One region of the Pelorhabdus rhamnosifermentans genome, then DNA from elsewhere that is predicted to be linked to it. Evidence: riboswitches for the same ligand, from Rfam matches in the RefSeq annotation. Region 1 holds a riboswitch; each other region holds the start of a gene.
The links. A riboswitch is a leader RNA that binds a small molecule or an ion and turns the genes downstream of it on or off. The one in region 1 is predicted to bind S-adenosylmethionine.

Region 2: linked by a shared signal. The riboswitch ahead of metK (methionine adenosyltransferase) and the one ahead of Ga0466249_RS16210 (MetQ/NlpA family ABC transporter substrate-binding protein) in region 1 are both predicted to bind S-adenosylmethionine.
Region 3: linked by a shared signal. The riboswitch ahead of Ga0466249_RS10615 (YezD family protein) and the one ahead of Ga0466249_RS16210 (MetQ/NlpA family ABC transporter substrate-binding protein) in region 1 are both predicted to bind S-adenosylmethionine.

Annotation. Positions count from the first base shown of each region.
Region 1 covers NZ_JAHGVE010000014.1:75,655-80,455, forward strand. Annotated here, with positions in the region: gene Ga0466249_RS16200 (hypothetical protein) at 1-573, opposite strand, end outside; gene Ga0466249_RS16205 (rhodanese-like domain-containing protein) at 688-1,080, opposite strand; gene Ga0466249_RS16210 (MetQ/NlpA family ABC transporter substrate-binding protein) at 1,327-2,151, opposite strand; SAM riboswitch class I at 2,277-2,381, opposite strand; gene leuB (3-isopropylmalate dehydrogenase) at 2,462-3,538, opposite strand; gene leuD (3-isopropylmalate dehydratase small subunit) at 3,535-4,023, opposite strand; gene leuC (3-isopropylmalate dehydratase large subunit) at 4,017-4,801, opposite strand, start outside.
Region 2 covers NZ_JAHGVE010000004.1:84,272-89,072, reverse strand. Annotated here, with positions in the region: gene metK (methionine adenosyltransferase) at 1-1,122, opposite strand, end outside; SAM riboswitch class I at 1,191-1,297, opposite strand; gene coaBC (bifunctional phosphopantothenoylcysteine decarboxylase/phosphopantothenate--cysteine ligase CoaBC) at 1,344-2,549, opposite strand; gene rpoZ (DNA-directed RNA polymerase subunit omega) at 2,549-2,755, opposite strand; gene gmk (guanylate kinase) at 2,792-3,445, opposite strand; gene remA (extracellular matrix/biofilm regulator RemA) at 3,435-3,698, opposite strand; gene Ga0466249_RS06485 (YicC/YloC family endoribonuclease) at 3,742-4,626, opposite strand.
Region 3 covers NZ_JAHGVE010000007.1:184,031-188,831, forward strand. Annotated here, with positions in the region: gene Ga0466249_RS10595 (MOSC domain-containing protein) at 1-140, shown strand, start outside; gene Ga0466249_RS10600 (DUF8806 domain-containing protein) at 178-639, shown strand; gene Ga0466249_RS10605 (phospholipase D family nuclease) at 795-1,442, opposite strand; gene larE (ATP-dependent sacrificial sulfur transferase LarE) at 1,716-2,528, shown strand; SAM riboswitch class I at 2,575-2,674, shown strand; gene Ga0466249_RS10615 (YezD family protein) at 2,761-3,114, shown strand; SAM riboswitch class I at 3,385-3,491, shown strand; gene metA (homoserine O-acetyltransferase MetA) at 3,563-4,480, shown strand; gene Ga0466249_RS10625 (homocysteine synthase) at 4,503-4,801, shown strand, end outside.

The DNA of each region.
Region 1 (4,801 bases):
AGGAAAAATCCGGCCATTGTCAAGCCACTGCAACACCCAAGTTTTTTGACAATCATGCAAAATTTGCGCCGCAATCAACACATCGGCATTGACTGAAAATCCATAACTCTGCTCATAAACGGCCTTCATGCCAAGCGCCGACTGTAAATTAACAGACGTATGGAGTACAAGGCCGCCGGGATAAGCATGATGACGAAAATAACCACTTCCTGGCGCACTATCAAAAGACTGTGGCGCAACGAGAAAATCATCACAGGCAGGAAAAAGCGGAATAATACGCGTTCCATAGCGCTGACGCTGATAAAAGCCCTCGGCCCCTAATTGTTCTATCTTCTGTTGCTGCATTGACTGCCTAGCTAACTTTTTCATAAAAGTAGGTGACGGATTCATTAAGATGGCCAATACTTTTTCACGCAGATCGCTTTGACAAATCGATTGAGCTTGTCTTTTTAAGTACTCAAAATGCTGCGCAATAATATAGGAAGACTGAGCCATCTCAGCTGGCGCAAGCGTCAAAACCTTTGAAAACGGCAGGGTTCGTACATGTTCTAAATGATTGTCGCATATATTCACAGACATCTCTCCATTACAACTGATAACCATTAAGTTACACATTTATCGTTTATAAGTACTTCGCCAAAGGCCTGTTCATTTTCCTGTTGCAAAGAGAATGATTTCCTGTTATTTTCACATCGTTTCTTTGACTAAAGGTCCCCGCCATTTTTCCATGCCTTGTGATACGCTAAAAACTTGACTATAGCCTTGGGACATTAAAAATTTTACGGCCTGAAAACTTCGTCGGCCAGTCTGACAAATAACATAGACAGGACGCTCTCTTGGTACTTGGTCTATTCTTTCAGCAAGTTCATAAAAGGGAAGTGAAAGAGCGCCCAAAATATGGCCCGCATGATACTCGTCTGTTGTTCGTACATCCAGAATGAGTACCCTCGATTCGTGACAGGCAACTTCAACTTGATCTAAAGAAACCAGCGGAACCTGACTCAACCGAATATGCCGCGTAATACGCGTAATAAGTAAAACAATGATCAAGAAAATAATAATAACAAGCAGTTGTTCCATCACATACGTCACCTTCATGTTACTATCTTGTATCTATTTTTATTCGCCTATACAAAAAAAGTTGCTTGGTCTAGTGCAAACTCACCCCTGTTCATAAATCAATTAAAATAGTATTACGAAATTATTTTAGATAATAATTTATTTGCTTATACGGAAATTTTTGCCTTTCGTTTTTTTGTTATAAAAGTCATAAAAAAGCGACTTTATCACATGATGCAATAAAGTCGCTTATCTGCTTATCATTCTTTAGAAGGCTGGTACAACAGCTCCTTGATATTTATCTTGGATAAATTTCCTTACTTCATCAGAATTTAAGATTTTTGATAACTTTTGAATCTCCGGACGATTTTCGTCACCTTTCCGGATGGCTAAAATATTCACGTAAGGAGAATTCTTATCTTCAATAATAAGTGCATCCTTTGTTGGCACAAGCTTGGCCTCCAGAGCATAATTCGTGTTGATCACAGCGGCAGTCACATCATCCAAGGCCCGCGGCAAAAGTGGTGCTTCTAATTCACGAAACTTTAAATTTTTGGGGTTCTCGGCGATATCGCTTACTGTCGCTTTAATACCCACGCCCTCTTTCAGTTTAATCAGACCGGCTTTTTCCAGCAAAGCCAAAGCCCGTCCGGCATTTGTCGGATCACTCGGCACAGCAATCTCAGCACCCGAAGCAATGTCAGCAAGGTTTTTCACCTTTTTCGAATAAACACCCATGGGCTCAATGTGTACAGGAACCGTATAGGTCAATGGCAAATTATGCTCTGAAGCAAATTTCTCTAAATAAGGAATGTGTTGAAAAAAGTTAGCATCTAATTCCTTATCAGCTAATGCCGTATTGGGCTGAACATAATCACTAAACTCAACAATTTGTAAATCAATTCCTTCTTTTTCTAATAGCGGCTTCACAAAGTTTAGAATTTCCGCGTGAGGTACAGCCGTAGCCCCCACTTTGAGAACGGTTTTAGCCTGAGTCCCATTATTTGAATTATTTGCTGTATTACCGCCGCAGCCAGTTAATAGAAATACGAAAGATAAGACTAACGAAAAAATACCAATAAACTTTTTCATTATAAACACCCTTTCCAGTCATACTAATTTTAATGATAGAATAAACAAAGCTAAAGAATCCGTATTAAATAAAACAAACCCCCTTCCGAGGAAAGGGGTAAACGTTTAGTTGCGTTCCACTTTTCCCCTCATCTTCCAGAACAAAATTGTCCTGCTGGATTTAGCACCACCGCATTGCTGCAGGTTGCCGGGTGTCATTGGGCCAGTCCCTCGACCACTCTGGATAAGAGTCACAGTAATATTAAATTATCGTGTAACATTAAATTAATGTTATCATTTACTTTACAAAGCTGTCAATACTTTTTTATTTTTAAATTTTACCTATTTGGCGTTCAACAAGCCTTCCCATTTCGCTTGTTGTCACTTGCGTCATACCCGATTGAACTAAATCAATTGTACCATACCCTTCTTCAAGTACCTTATCTACAGCCGCCTCAATCAGGCAAGCTGCTGCTTCTTCCTTTAAAGAATAACGCAGTAAAAGCGCAGCAGAAAGAATTGTTCCCAGAGGATTGGCCAGACCACGGCCCGCAATATCCGGTGCCGAACCGTGAATAGGCTCGTAAAGCCCCGTACCGCTACCAATACTTGCCGAAGGCAACATGCCAATCGACCCGGCAATCACGGCCGCCTCATCACTTAAAATATCACCAAACAAATTATTTGTCACAATCACATCAAATTGCTTGGGCGCTAAAATCAGCTGCATGGCACAATTATCAACGTACAAGTGATTGACCTTAATCTCCGGTTCAGTTGCTGCCAATTTTTCAACTGTCCGTCTCCATAAACGTGACGTTGCCAAAACATTGGCCTTATCAACAGATGTCACCTTATTCCGACGCAACTTTGCCGCTCGAAAAGCAAACCGCGTAATCCGTTCTATTTCAGGCACACTGTAACTTTCCTTGTCAAATGCCTGTTCCACACCATCCTGCACAGCCCCTTCCTGCCGTTCACCATAATAAATGCCACCACTCAATTCCCGAACAATGAGAATATCCACACCTGTAACCTTTTCAGCCTTGAGGGGAGAACGTTCCGCAAGTATGGCAGGTACCCGAATGGGGCGTAAATTTGCATAAAGCTCCAATGACTGCCGTAACCCTAAAATGGCCTTTTCCGCCCGTAGTTCCGGCTCGACAGTATCCCATTGAGGTCCGCCCACAGCACCAAGCAGTACGGCATCAGCCTTGTGCGCTGCTGCCAGCGTCTCTTTAGGCAAGGGATGACCGACAGCATCAATGGCCGCACCTCCTGCTAGACAAGACGTAAACTCAGCCGATTTTCCATACTGCTTGAGTGCCGCTTGAAGTACGCGCTGCGCTTCAGCTACGATTTCCGGACCGATTCCATCGCCGCCAATGACTGCAACATCATAACTCATGATTCCGCCTCCTTGAGATATTCAATCAATCCACCGGCTGTAACAATTTTTTGAATAAATTCCGGCAGAGGTTCAGCCTGAAAAGTATCTCCGGTTGTCACATTATGAATCTGTCCAGCAGCTAAATCGATTTCCAGTTCGTCTCCGGCATGAATTTCCTTAACTTGAGTACCGATTTCCAGCATGGGAAGCCCAATATTAATGGCATTACGGTAAAAAATTCGTGCAAAGCTCTCCGCAATCACGCAAGGTACGCCACAACCTTTGATAGCAAGAGGCGCATGTTCCCGTGACGAACCGCAGCCAAAATTCCGACCTGCCACTAAAATATCGCCTGCTGCTACCTTTCCGGCAAAAGACGCATCAATATCTTCCATGCAATGTTTGGCCAATTCTCGTGGTTCAGCTGTCACTAAATAACGAGCAGGAATAATCACATCTGTATCTACATTATCTCCATAACGCCATACTTTTCCCGTTAACATACGAATACCTCCTCAGGACTTGCAATTTTACCCGCAATAGCACTTGCTGCCGCAACAGCCGGACCGGCCAGATAGATTTCACTATCAATATGTCCCATACGACCGCGGAAGTTGCGATTCGTTGTGGAAACAGCTTTTTCCCCCTTGGCAAGTATGCCCATATAGCCGCCAAGACAAGGACCGCAAGTAGGCGTACTCACAACAGCACCCGCCGTAATAAATATCTCAACATAACCTTTTTTCACTGCTTCTAAATAAACGGCCTGACTGCCTGGTATAATAATGGTTCGAACTTTCGGATGAACCTTTCTTCCTTGAAAAATCTCAGCCGCTTGCGCCAAGTCCTCAATCCGTCCGTTCGTACAGGAACCAATGACAACTTGGTCAATGGCCGTATCAGACAAATCGATAGCAGCTTTCACGTTTTCAGGTAAATGCGGCAAAGCAACAACAGGCCGTAATGCCGATAAATCCAGGGTAATCTGACGGTCATAGGCCGCCCCAACATCCGCCACAACCTTGTTCCACACCTTGTTCGTCCGGCCTGCCAGATACTTTTCCGTCTGCTCATCAACAGGAAAAATTCCATTTTTCGCCCCGGCTTCAATGGCCATGTTAGAAATAGTGAATCGATCAGCCATCGTAAGCTCTTGGATACCAGGACCTATAAATTCCAGTGACTGATAACGGGCGCCTTCAACACCGACACGACTGATGAGCGTCAAAATAACATCCTTACCACTCACCCACCGCGGTAATTTTCCAATGACATCAACTT
Region 2 (4,801 bases), on a different contig from region 1:
ATTGCGACCAAAATGTCCATAAGCTGCTGTCTGACGATAAATAGGACGGCGCAAATCAAGCATTTTAATAATTCCTGCTGGACGCAAATCAAAATGTTTCTTCACAAGCGCTACAATAACAGCATCATCCACTTTACCTGTATCAAATGTTTCAACTAAAATAGAAACAGGCTGAGCAACACCAATGGCATAAGCAAGCTGAATTTCGCATTTATCAGCCAAACCACCTGCCACAATATTTTTAGCCACATAACGAGCAGCATAAGCACCACTGCGGTCTACCTTCGTTGGATCCTTGCCTGAAAAAGCACCGCCGCCATGACGAGCCATCCCGCCATAAGTATCAACAATAATTTTCCGGCCTGTCAGCCCACAATCCCCCTGAGGCCCCCCCACAACAAAACGGCCTGTTGGATTAATATAATATTTCGTATCATTATCAAGTAATTCACTCGGAACAATCGGTTTAATCACATGAGCAACAAGATCTTCCTCAATCGTTTTTAAGTCCACTTCAGGTCCGTGCTGAGTCGAAATAACAATGGTATCAATCCGTTTTGGCTTGCCATCAACATATTCCACAGTAACCTGTGTTTTACCATCCGGACGCAAATAAGGCAATTTATTTGACTTTCTTACCGATGATAACTGAAGAGAAAGTTTATGAGCCAAAGAAATCGGCAAAGGCATGAAATCATCTGTTTCATTTGTTGCATAACCAAACATCATGCCTTGGTCTCCTGCCCCAATAGCATCGATCTCCATTTCACCTTTTTTAGCTTCCAGGGCTTTATCAACTCCCATCGCAATATCGGCTGATTGCTCATCAATGGAAATTAACACGCCGCACGTGTCACCGTCAAACCCAAATTTTGCCCGCGTATAACCAATATCTTTAATTGTATTGCGCACAATTTTCGGTATATCGACATAACAATTTGTTGTAATTTCGCCAGCCACATGAACCTGCCCTGTTGTAATAAGAGTCTCACAAGCCACTCTGGCAAAGGGGTCCTGCCCAATTAAAGCATCTAAAATACTATCCGATATTTGATCAGCTATCTTATCGGGATGTCCTTCAGTAACTGATTCAGATGTAAAAAACTGCTGTCTATTTGCCATAATAAATCCCTCCTAAATCATCATTTGCATAACAAAAAGCTCCCACAACAAGGGGAGCGATTATTTCTCTCCCATCTCGCAAGAATCTCTCGCCGGAATTGGCACCGTTTTAGCCTAAACTAAATGGTTGCCGCAGTATCATCGGGCCAGTCCCTCCACCATCTCTTGATGAGTCGATATGTATTTTACCAATAAAATTGTATAGCAAATACCCAAAAAAATCAAGTCCTATTTGTAACTAATTCGCGAATATAGTCGAGAATACAACAAGCAAGCTTCTCCTTCGGCATTTGCGGCAAATCAACGATTTTTCCATCCCGAAAAAGAAGTTTGGCAATATTCGTGTCGACATTAAATCCAGCGCCAGGCGCTGTAACATCATTGGCCACAATCATATCTAAATTTTTCTCGTTCAATTTTTTCTTTGCATAATTCACAACATTTTGTGTCTCAGCAGCAAAACCAACAAGAAGCTGTCTTTCTTTAATTTGACCCAATTCCCGCAAAATATCCGGATTTTTTGTTAATTTTAAAATAAGCGTATCATCATTCTTTTTGATTTTTTGCATCTCAGCAACTTCAGGACGATAATCAGCCACAGCGGCCGCTTTCACAACAATATCACAGGAAAAAAAATTCTTCAGCACTTCCTCGCGCATTTCAGCAGCACTTTCCACTTTAACCACCGTAACATTCGGCGGATGGGAAAGTCCTGTTGCACCTGAAACAAGAATCACCTTTGCCCCGCGGCGTGCGGCTTGTGCTGCAATGGCGTAACCCATTTTCCCGCTTGAACGATTGCCGATATAACGGACAGGGTCAATGGCTTCCCTTGTACCGCCTGCTGTGACTAATAAATTTTTTCCTGCAAAATCATTCTCAGCAGCAACATGGTCGACGACAAAATTCACGATATCACAAGGATCTGGCAAACGCCCCACACCTTCAGTACCGCAAGCGAGTAGCCCGCGCGCAGGTTCTATAAACTGATAACCAAGCAATGTAAGTTCCTGGATATTTTTTTGCACAATCGGATTGCAATACATCTGTGTGTTCATGGCTGGTGCAAAAATCACCGGCGCTTTCGTCGCCATCACTGTCGTTGAAAGCATATCATCAGCAATACCATTCGCTATTTTCCCAATGATATTTGCTGTCGCCGGTGCAACTAAAAAGACATCAGCCATGGTTGCCAAAGCAATATGCTCAACATTCCACTGTTTCATTTCTCCCCACATGCTGACAACAACCGGGTTGGCACTCATTTCCTGGAAAGTCAGCGGCGTAACAAAACGAGCTGCCGATTCCGTCATAATAACATGAACAATAGCACCCATTTTACGTAATCTACTGACAATATCCACTGCCTTATAAACAGCGATCCCACCAGTCACTCCAAGGACAACCTGTTTACCTGCAAGTGACACTATTTTATGCCTGCTTTCGTGCGTTCATAACCAATCTTTGATTGAGCAATTTCTTCTAAAGCCATCGTTACAGGCTTACTTGATCTACATTCAACAAGTTGTTCCTCACCGTCCATAAGCTGGCGGGCCCGTTTGGCAGCAAGCACAACTAAAGTATATTTACTGTCTACCTTATTCACTAATCTATCTAATGATGGATAAATCATTAGAAATCCCCTCCTGCAGTAACCATTAATTTTTAACTATTTTTCATTTACAAGACTGCCGCATGTACAAATTTGTTCAATTACAGCCGTGTTACGAGAAATGCGACAATGTTCCGCTTCAATAATTGATTTTACCTGACTAACTGCTGTTTCAACAATATCATTGACAACAACATAATGATACTCCTTGGCACAAGTAAGTTCTTGCTTAACACAGCCCAACCGTTTTCTAATTACACTTTCGCTATCTGTTCCCCTTGTTACAATTCGATGTTCCAGTTCATCAAAAGAAGGTGGCAAAATGTAGATAAAGACCCCTTGTGGAAAAGAATGCTTGACTTTCATAGCCCCTTGAATATCAATTTCCAGTATCACATCATGTCCCGCCGCAAGCTCTTCTTCCACATAACGGCGCGGAGTTCCATAATAGTTTCCATAAACTTCGGCCCATTCTAATAACTCATTTTTGTTACGCATTTCTTGAAATCTCTCTTCAGAAAGGAACCAATAATTCACACCATGTTCTTCGCCCGCGCGTTTGGCACGTGTCGTAACGGAAATAGAATAATGAATCGCAGGAGAGGAACGCAATAAAGCTTTGCAAATCGTTCCTTTGCCAGCTCCAGATGGACCGGAAATTACGAGCAGAGCTCCCTGGCGTCGTAATTTTCTGCCGTCTTTATTCTTCATCGTCACTCGTATCCCTACTTGCTAGACGATGAGCTACCGTTTCAGGCTGTACAGCAGATAAAATGACATGATCACTATCGACAATAATAACGGCACGCGTCCGACGACCATATGTAGCATCAATTAGCATCCCTCGATCACGCGCTTCTTGAATAATTCGTTTTATTGGTGCAGACTCAGGACTGACAATGGATATAATGCGATTTGCTGATACAATATTGCCAAAACCAATATTAATAAGTTTAATTTCCATGCTTCCATTCCCCCTGTTTTCTTTCTAGTAATTCCGCTTCTCACTACTCTATATTTTGGATTTGCTCGCGAACCTTCTCAATTTCGCTTTTCATGGCCACAGTAAGCGTCGCAATGTGAAAATCATTGGCTTTTGATGCAATTGTATTTGTTTCACGATTAAATTCCTGCACCAAGAAATCCAATTTGCGTCCCACTGCCTCACTACTATCTAAGATGCTCGTAAACTGATCAAAGTGGCTTTTTAGCCGCACAATCTCTTCTGTAATAGAAATGCGATCTGCAAACAAAGCGGCTTCTTGCAGCAAACGACCTTCATCAGGCGCAGCCTGAACTGATTGCAATAGCTCCGTCATGCGTTCTGTAATCTTTTGCCGATATTCCTCAACAACTAGTGGCGCCCGTTCTTCAATCTGCGCTAAAAGTTTACGCATACCAGCAATACGTTTAGCAAAGTCTTGTTCTATATTATTGCCTTCTGCTACACGCATACTCATTAAATGTTCAAGAGCCACTCCGATAGCAGAAGACAATTTTGGCCACAACAAAGTAACATCTTCACATACTTCCTCTACCTTCAATACATCAGGATAACGAGCAATTTGACTAACTGATTCATTATATCCTGTATCAAACAATTCAGCAAGCTCATTCACTGCCTTATGGTAAGCCATTGCCAGTTCCTTGTCAACTCTGACCAAACGTTTGGACTCACTATAGGTATCAACAGAAATAAAAACATCAATACGACCACGCGTCAAACTTACCGCGACTTGCCGACGTATTTTATCTTCGAGTGAAGCAAATGTTTTTGGCATGCGAATAACAATCTCATTATAACGATGATTTACTGCCTTAATTTCCACAACGAGTCGGTGATCTCGATCCAAGAATTCACCGCGTCCAAAACCAGTCATACTCTTGAGCACCTATCGCACCATCCTTTATATTCCTTATTATAGGCGGAAAAAATACAAATAATGCTAACTAACAGTTTCTATTTCGCTGTTTTTAGTATATTTCCTCTTTTTTAAACAACAGATGCCTAAATCGGCTATTAAGAGTAAACTATTACTACTAAAAATGCCAAACAACCTCTGTCTG
Region 3 (4,801 bases), on a different contig from region 1:
AGATTGGCAAAGAGTGTCATGCAGGTTGTGCCATACGCCAAAAAACAGGTGACTGTATTATGCCTCGCGAAGGAATTTTTGCGAAAATTCTCACAAATGGTTGGATTAAAGCAGGAGATCTGATCGAAGTGGTCCGTTAGTACTTAGAAGGAATAGTTGGGAAGGGCTGAGTTTAATATGGATATTGTCAAGGTTGAAGAGGCTGTAGGCCATGTCCTATGTCATGATATTACCAAGATTATACCGGGGGAATATAAGGGGAGAGCTTTTAAAAAGGGCCACATTATTACGCCAGATGATATTCCGGAGCTATTGAAATTAGGGAAAGAGCATCTTTATGTCTGGAAAGTGGAAGCCGGACGAATTCATGAAAATGAGGCGGGTCTGCGGTTGGCTCAGGCAGTAAGCGGACAAGGACTGAGATTAACGGAACCGAAAGAAGGCAAAGTGAATTTGGTTGCTGAATATGATGGTTTATCCCTGTCGTTCCTGAGGTCAATGGAAAATGGGAACCCTTGTGTGCCATCTATTCCCGGCGTTGCATTGAGCCCATTGAAGATTGTTTGCGTTCCAATATCAGACAAGTCGTTCAGCTATATCAAAGGGTTAGAGTATGTAAAATTTCAGGTGATAAACTAATCAAATTGGGTGATGTAAAGCAGCTGTTTTTTAATTTAAATACGCCAGAGGATATGGTTGTTGCCCAACAGAAGGTAAAATAAAAACAGGACAGCCAAGACTGTCCTGTTAAGAAAAAAAGTATGATATGACTGCTTTTTTGTAGAAGCTGCTGATTATTTACTATAAGTAGTCGTTGCATCCCAGCGCCATTGCCAATTTTTTATATATTCGGCAGCAAGGGCTTTGTTGCTATGAAGAATTAAGCAGTTTTCAGCATTATTATTTTCGGCACTGGCCGTAAAGTTAAATGATCCTGTAATGACATCTTGGCTATCGATAATCATGACTTTGCTGTGAGCAATCTGAAATTCTGAATCCACTTTCATGGTAATGCCGCTATCCACGAGAGAGTTCAGTAATTCTTTTTCATGCTGGCCGCGGGAGTCTGTTCCTTCAATATTGCTTTTATCGATAATAATGCGTACATCGACGCCGCGTTTTTTTGCATCCATCAGGGCGTTCATAATGGGCTGTGATGTAAAGCTATAAGCTTGAATTTGGATACTGTGCTTGGCCTTAGAAATTTCGTCTACGATCATCGCCGTAATGCCGCCGTGCGGTGAAAAGGCAACATCAATGGTTCCTGTAGCAGAGACGTTATGTACGCCTTTGACTTGCTCAGGCATGGAAGGGGGAGTTTGTTGGGCTGTTTTTGTCTGGGCTGATGTCAGCGGTTTTTGGCTGCAGCCAGCAAAAAAGCCAACTGAAAAGATGGCTAAAACGGCTATCGCTGTGATGAGATGTTTGTGAAAAGATTGCATGGTGTTCCTCCTTAAAATAAAAAATATACTAAATAAATACGATGAAAAGTCATTATACTCCTGCTAAAGGGAAAATTGTGCATCAGTGGTGTATGGAACATATGAAAATAAATGGTCAAAGGCTAAATATTGGAATTGACAAAAGCCTATGGATTGTGCTAAATTTATAACAAATGTTTATATTGTTAGTAGCTGATCAGAAAAACTGAAGGCTAATTATGTCTCTATCAAGGGATGTAGTTAGTCTTTTTTGTTATTTAAAGGAGAATTTATATGGAGATTGTGCAGCAGAAACTCATAAGGCTTAATGAATTACTGCAAAACTTTGAAAGTGTGGTAATTGGTTTTTCCGGCGGTGTGGACAGTACGTTCTTAGCTGCGGCTGCAGCCAAGATTTTAGGTGAGAAAGCCGTCGCTGTGACAGCCTATTCGCCTACATTGCCTGAAAGTGAAAAGCAAGAAACAGTGAAGTTTGCCAAACGAATAGGAATTCGTCATGTTCTTTTAGCTATTAATGAACTCGGTGATGAAAATTTTGTTGTAAATAATGCACAGCGCTGTTATTTTTGTAAAAAGACTCGTTTTAGTGAAATTGCTAGATGGGCGAACAACACGGGTTATGACTGGGTACTTGAAGGATCCAATGCTGATGATGCCGAGGATTTTCGGCCAGGAATGAAAGCTGTTGAAGAACTTAACAAAGTGGCTTCACCACTTCTTGAAGCGGGATTAACAAAAAACGAAATTCGTCAGTTGTCGAAAGAATGGGGACTTCCGACGTGGGATAAACCGAGTGCCGCTTGTTTATCATCCCGCGTAGCTTACGGAGAAAAAATAACGGCAGAACGACTGAGTCAAATTGAGCAGGCTGAGGAATTTATCAAAAGGATTTGTCCCGGTCAAGTCAGGGTCAGACATCATGGCAATTTGGCGCGGATTGAAGTAGATGCCAATCAGATTCACCAATTCAGTCAGATTGAAGTGCGACAAAAGGTTGTTGAACAGCTCAAAAACCTTGGTTTTACTTTTGTTACCTTAGATTTAACTGGTTATTATACAGGCAGCATGAATGCCGCACTCAAATAGTCCAGAGAAAATCGTTTATCCAGTTTAGTCAACTTTTATAGTAAGACTCTTATAAAGAGTGGTCGAGGGACTGGCCCGATGACACCCGGCAACCGGCGCTTGCGCAAGGTGCTAATTCCAACAGGATGATTCCTGGAAGATGAGAGAAGGTGGTTCTTACTAACCCTTTTTCTTATAAAAGGGTTATTTTTTTTACCTCTGTTTTTTTAAAATGATCGAGAGGGGAATGGAAATGTTGGCAAAAAAGCATTCAATTACGTCGGAGGCATTGGAGCAGATTATGGCTATTGTAAAAGATATTGGTCATGGCAATATTACGTTAATGACGCAGAATTTTCGTTTGATTCAAATTGAGCGAAATGAAAAGATCCGTCCGTGCGATTTGGAAACACTGGCCAAGCCGGAAAAAAATATCCGCAGAGGTTGCAATTATGCGGCTGCGAGGGCGGGTATTCTGGAGGCTTGTCAAGCCTTAGAGTTTGGTCAAGTGGTTATTGTCATTAAAGATGGGAAAATCGTCCAAATTGATCGCACGGAAAAACAACGATTTCCTTCACTTGTGGGTCTTAATGGTGATGGCATATAAGAGACAATGATTAATCATGAATTTGGTCCCCAGTTTAATGTGTCAAGCATTGCGCCGGTTTTGAATCAGGCAGTAAGGAACAATTGGAATCAGGTCACAGTATTGGCCTTTCGAAAAAACCAGAAAATTTTCTTGACGGAAAGATTGTAATGGTGTAAGATGATAAAAAAGCAAAAAGTTACTGACTTAGCTGATCAAAAAAATTGAAGGCTAAGCATGAGGATGGGATCCTATGCTTGGCCTTTTCTTTTACAATTGAATAGTCTTGATTTCTTATCTAGAGTGGTGGAGGGACTGGCCCGATGAAACCCGGCAACCGGTATTTATTTAAATATCACGGTGCCAATTCCTGCGATGTTCGCATTGAAAGATGAGAGAGGGTAGTAGTTCATAGAATAGCCTCTTTCAATTGAAAGAGGCTATTCTTTTTAAGAAGGGGTTGGAGCATATGCCAATAAACATACCAAATGATCTTCCGTCAACTGAAGTTTTGAACAATGAAAACATTTTTGTTATTAATGAGGAGCGGGCTTTTCATCAGGATATTCGGCCACTGAATATTATTATTTTAAACCTGATGCCTGACAAAATTACGACTGAAACGCAAATACTAAGGCTCTTAAGTAATTCGCCTTTACAAATCGACATTACATTGCTTTATCCAAAATCACATTCTTCCCGTAATACACCGAAGGCACATTTAGTCAAATATTATGAGCTATTCGAAGACATTCAAGACAAAAAATTCGATGGCATGATTATTACGGGTGCACCTGTTGAACAGATGAATTTTTCTGATGTCGATTATTGGCCAGAACTGATCCAGATTATGGAGTGGAGTCGACTGCATGTCTATTCGACTTTACATATCTGTTGGGCAGCTCAGGCCGGGCTATACTATCATTTTGGTATTCCGAAGTATTTGCTGCCAGAAAAAATATTTGGCGTTTTTCCTCATACAATCAACAAAAAAAATGTACGGTTGATGCGGGGATTTGATGATGTTTTCTTTGTTCCTCATTCGAGACATACAGAAGTTAAAAGGGAGGATATTGAAAAAGTTTCTGAACTAGAAATTTTGTCTGAGTCGAGTGAAGCAGGCGCTTATTTAGTGGCAACAAAAGGTGGCCGCCAAATTTTTGTGACAGGACATTCCGAATATGATCCTCTGACATTAAAAAGAGAGTATGACAGAGATGTATCTAACGGACTTCATATACATGTTCCGCAAAATTATTATCCTGGGGATGATCCTGCAAAACAACCGATTGTAAAGTGGAGGGGGCATGCGAACCTATTATTTTCAAACTGGCTTAATTATTACGTATATCAGGAAACACCATACAATTTAAATGAAATTGGCTAACAATTGAAAGGGAGAGAGTAAAATGAGTGAAAAAAAATTAAGTTTTGAAACATTACAAGTTCATGCCGGTCAGGTACCTGATCCAACAACAGGATCAAGAGCTGTTCCGATTTATCAGACAACATCTTATGTATTTAATGATGCTGAGCACGCTGCAAATCTCTTTCAGTTAAAAGAGAGTGGCAACGTTTATACACGCATTATGAACCCAACGACGGATGTGTTAGAAAAAAGAGTGGCCGAATTAGAGGGCGGCGTCGGTGCACTTGCCACAGCTTCTGGCTTATCTGCTATTTTGTATGCCATTTTGAATGTTGCCAA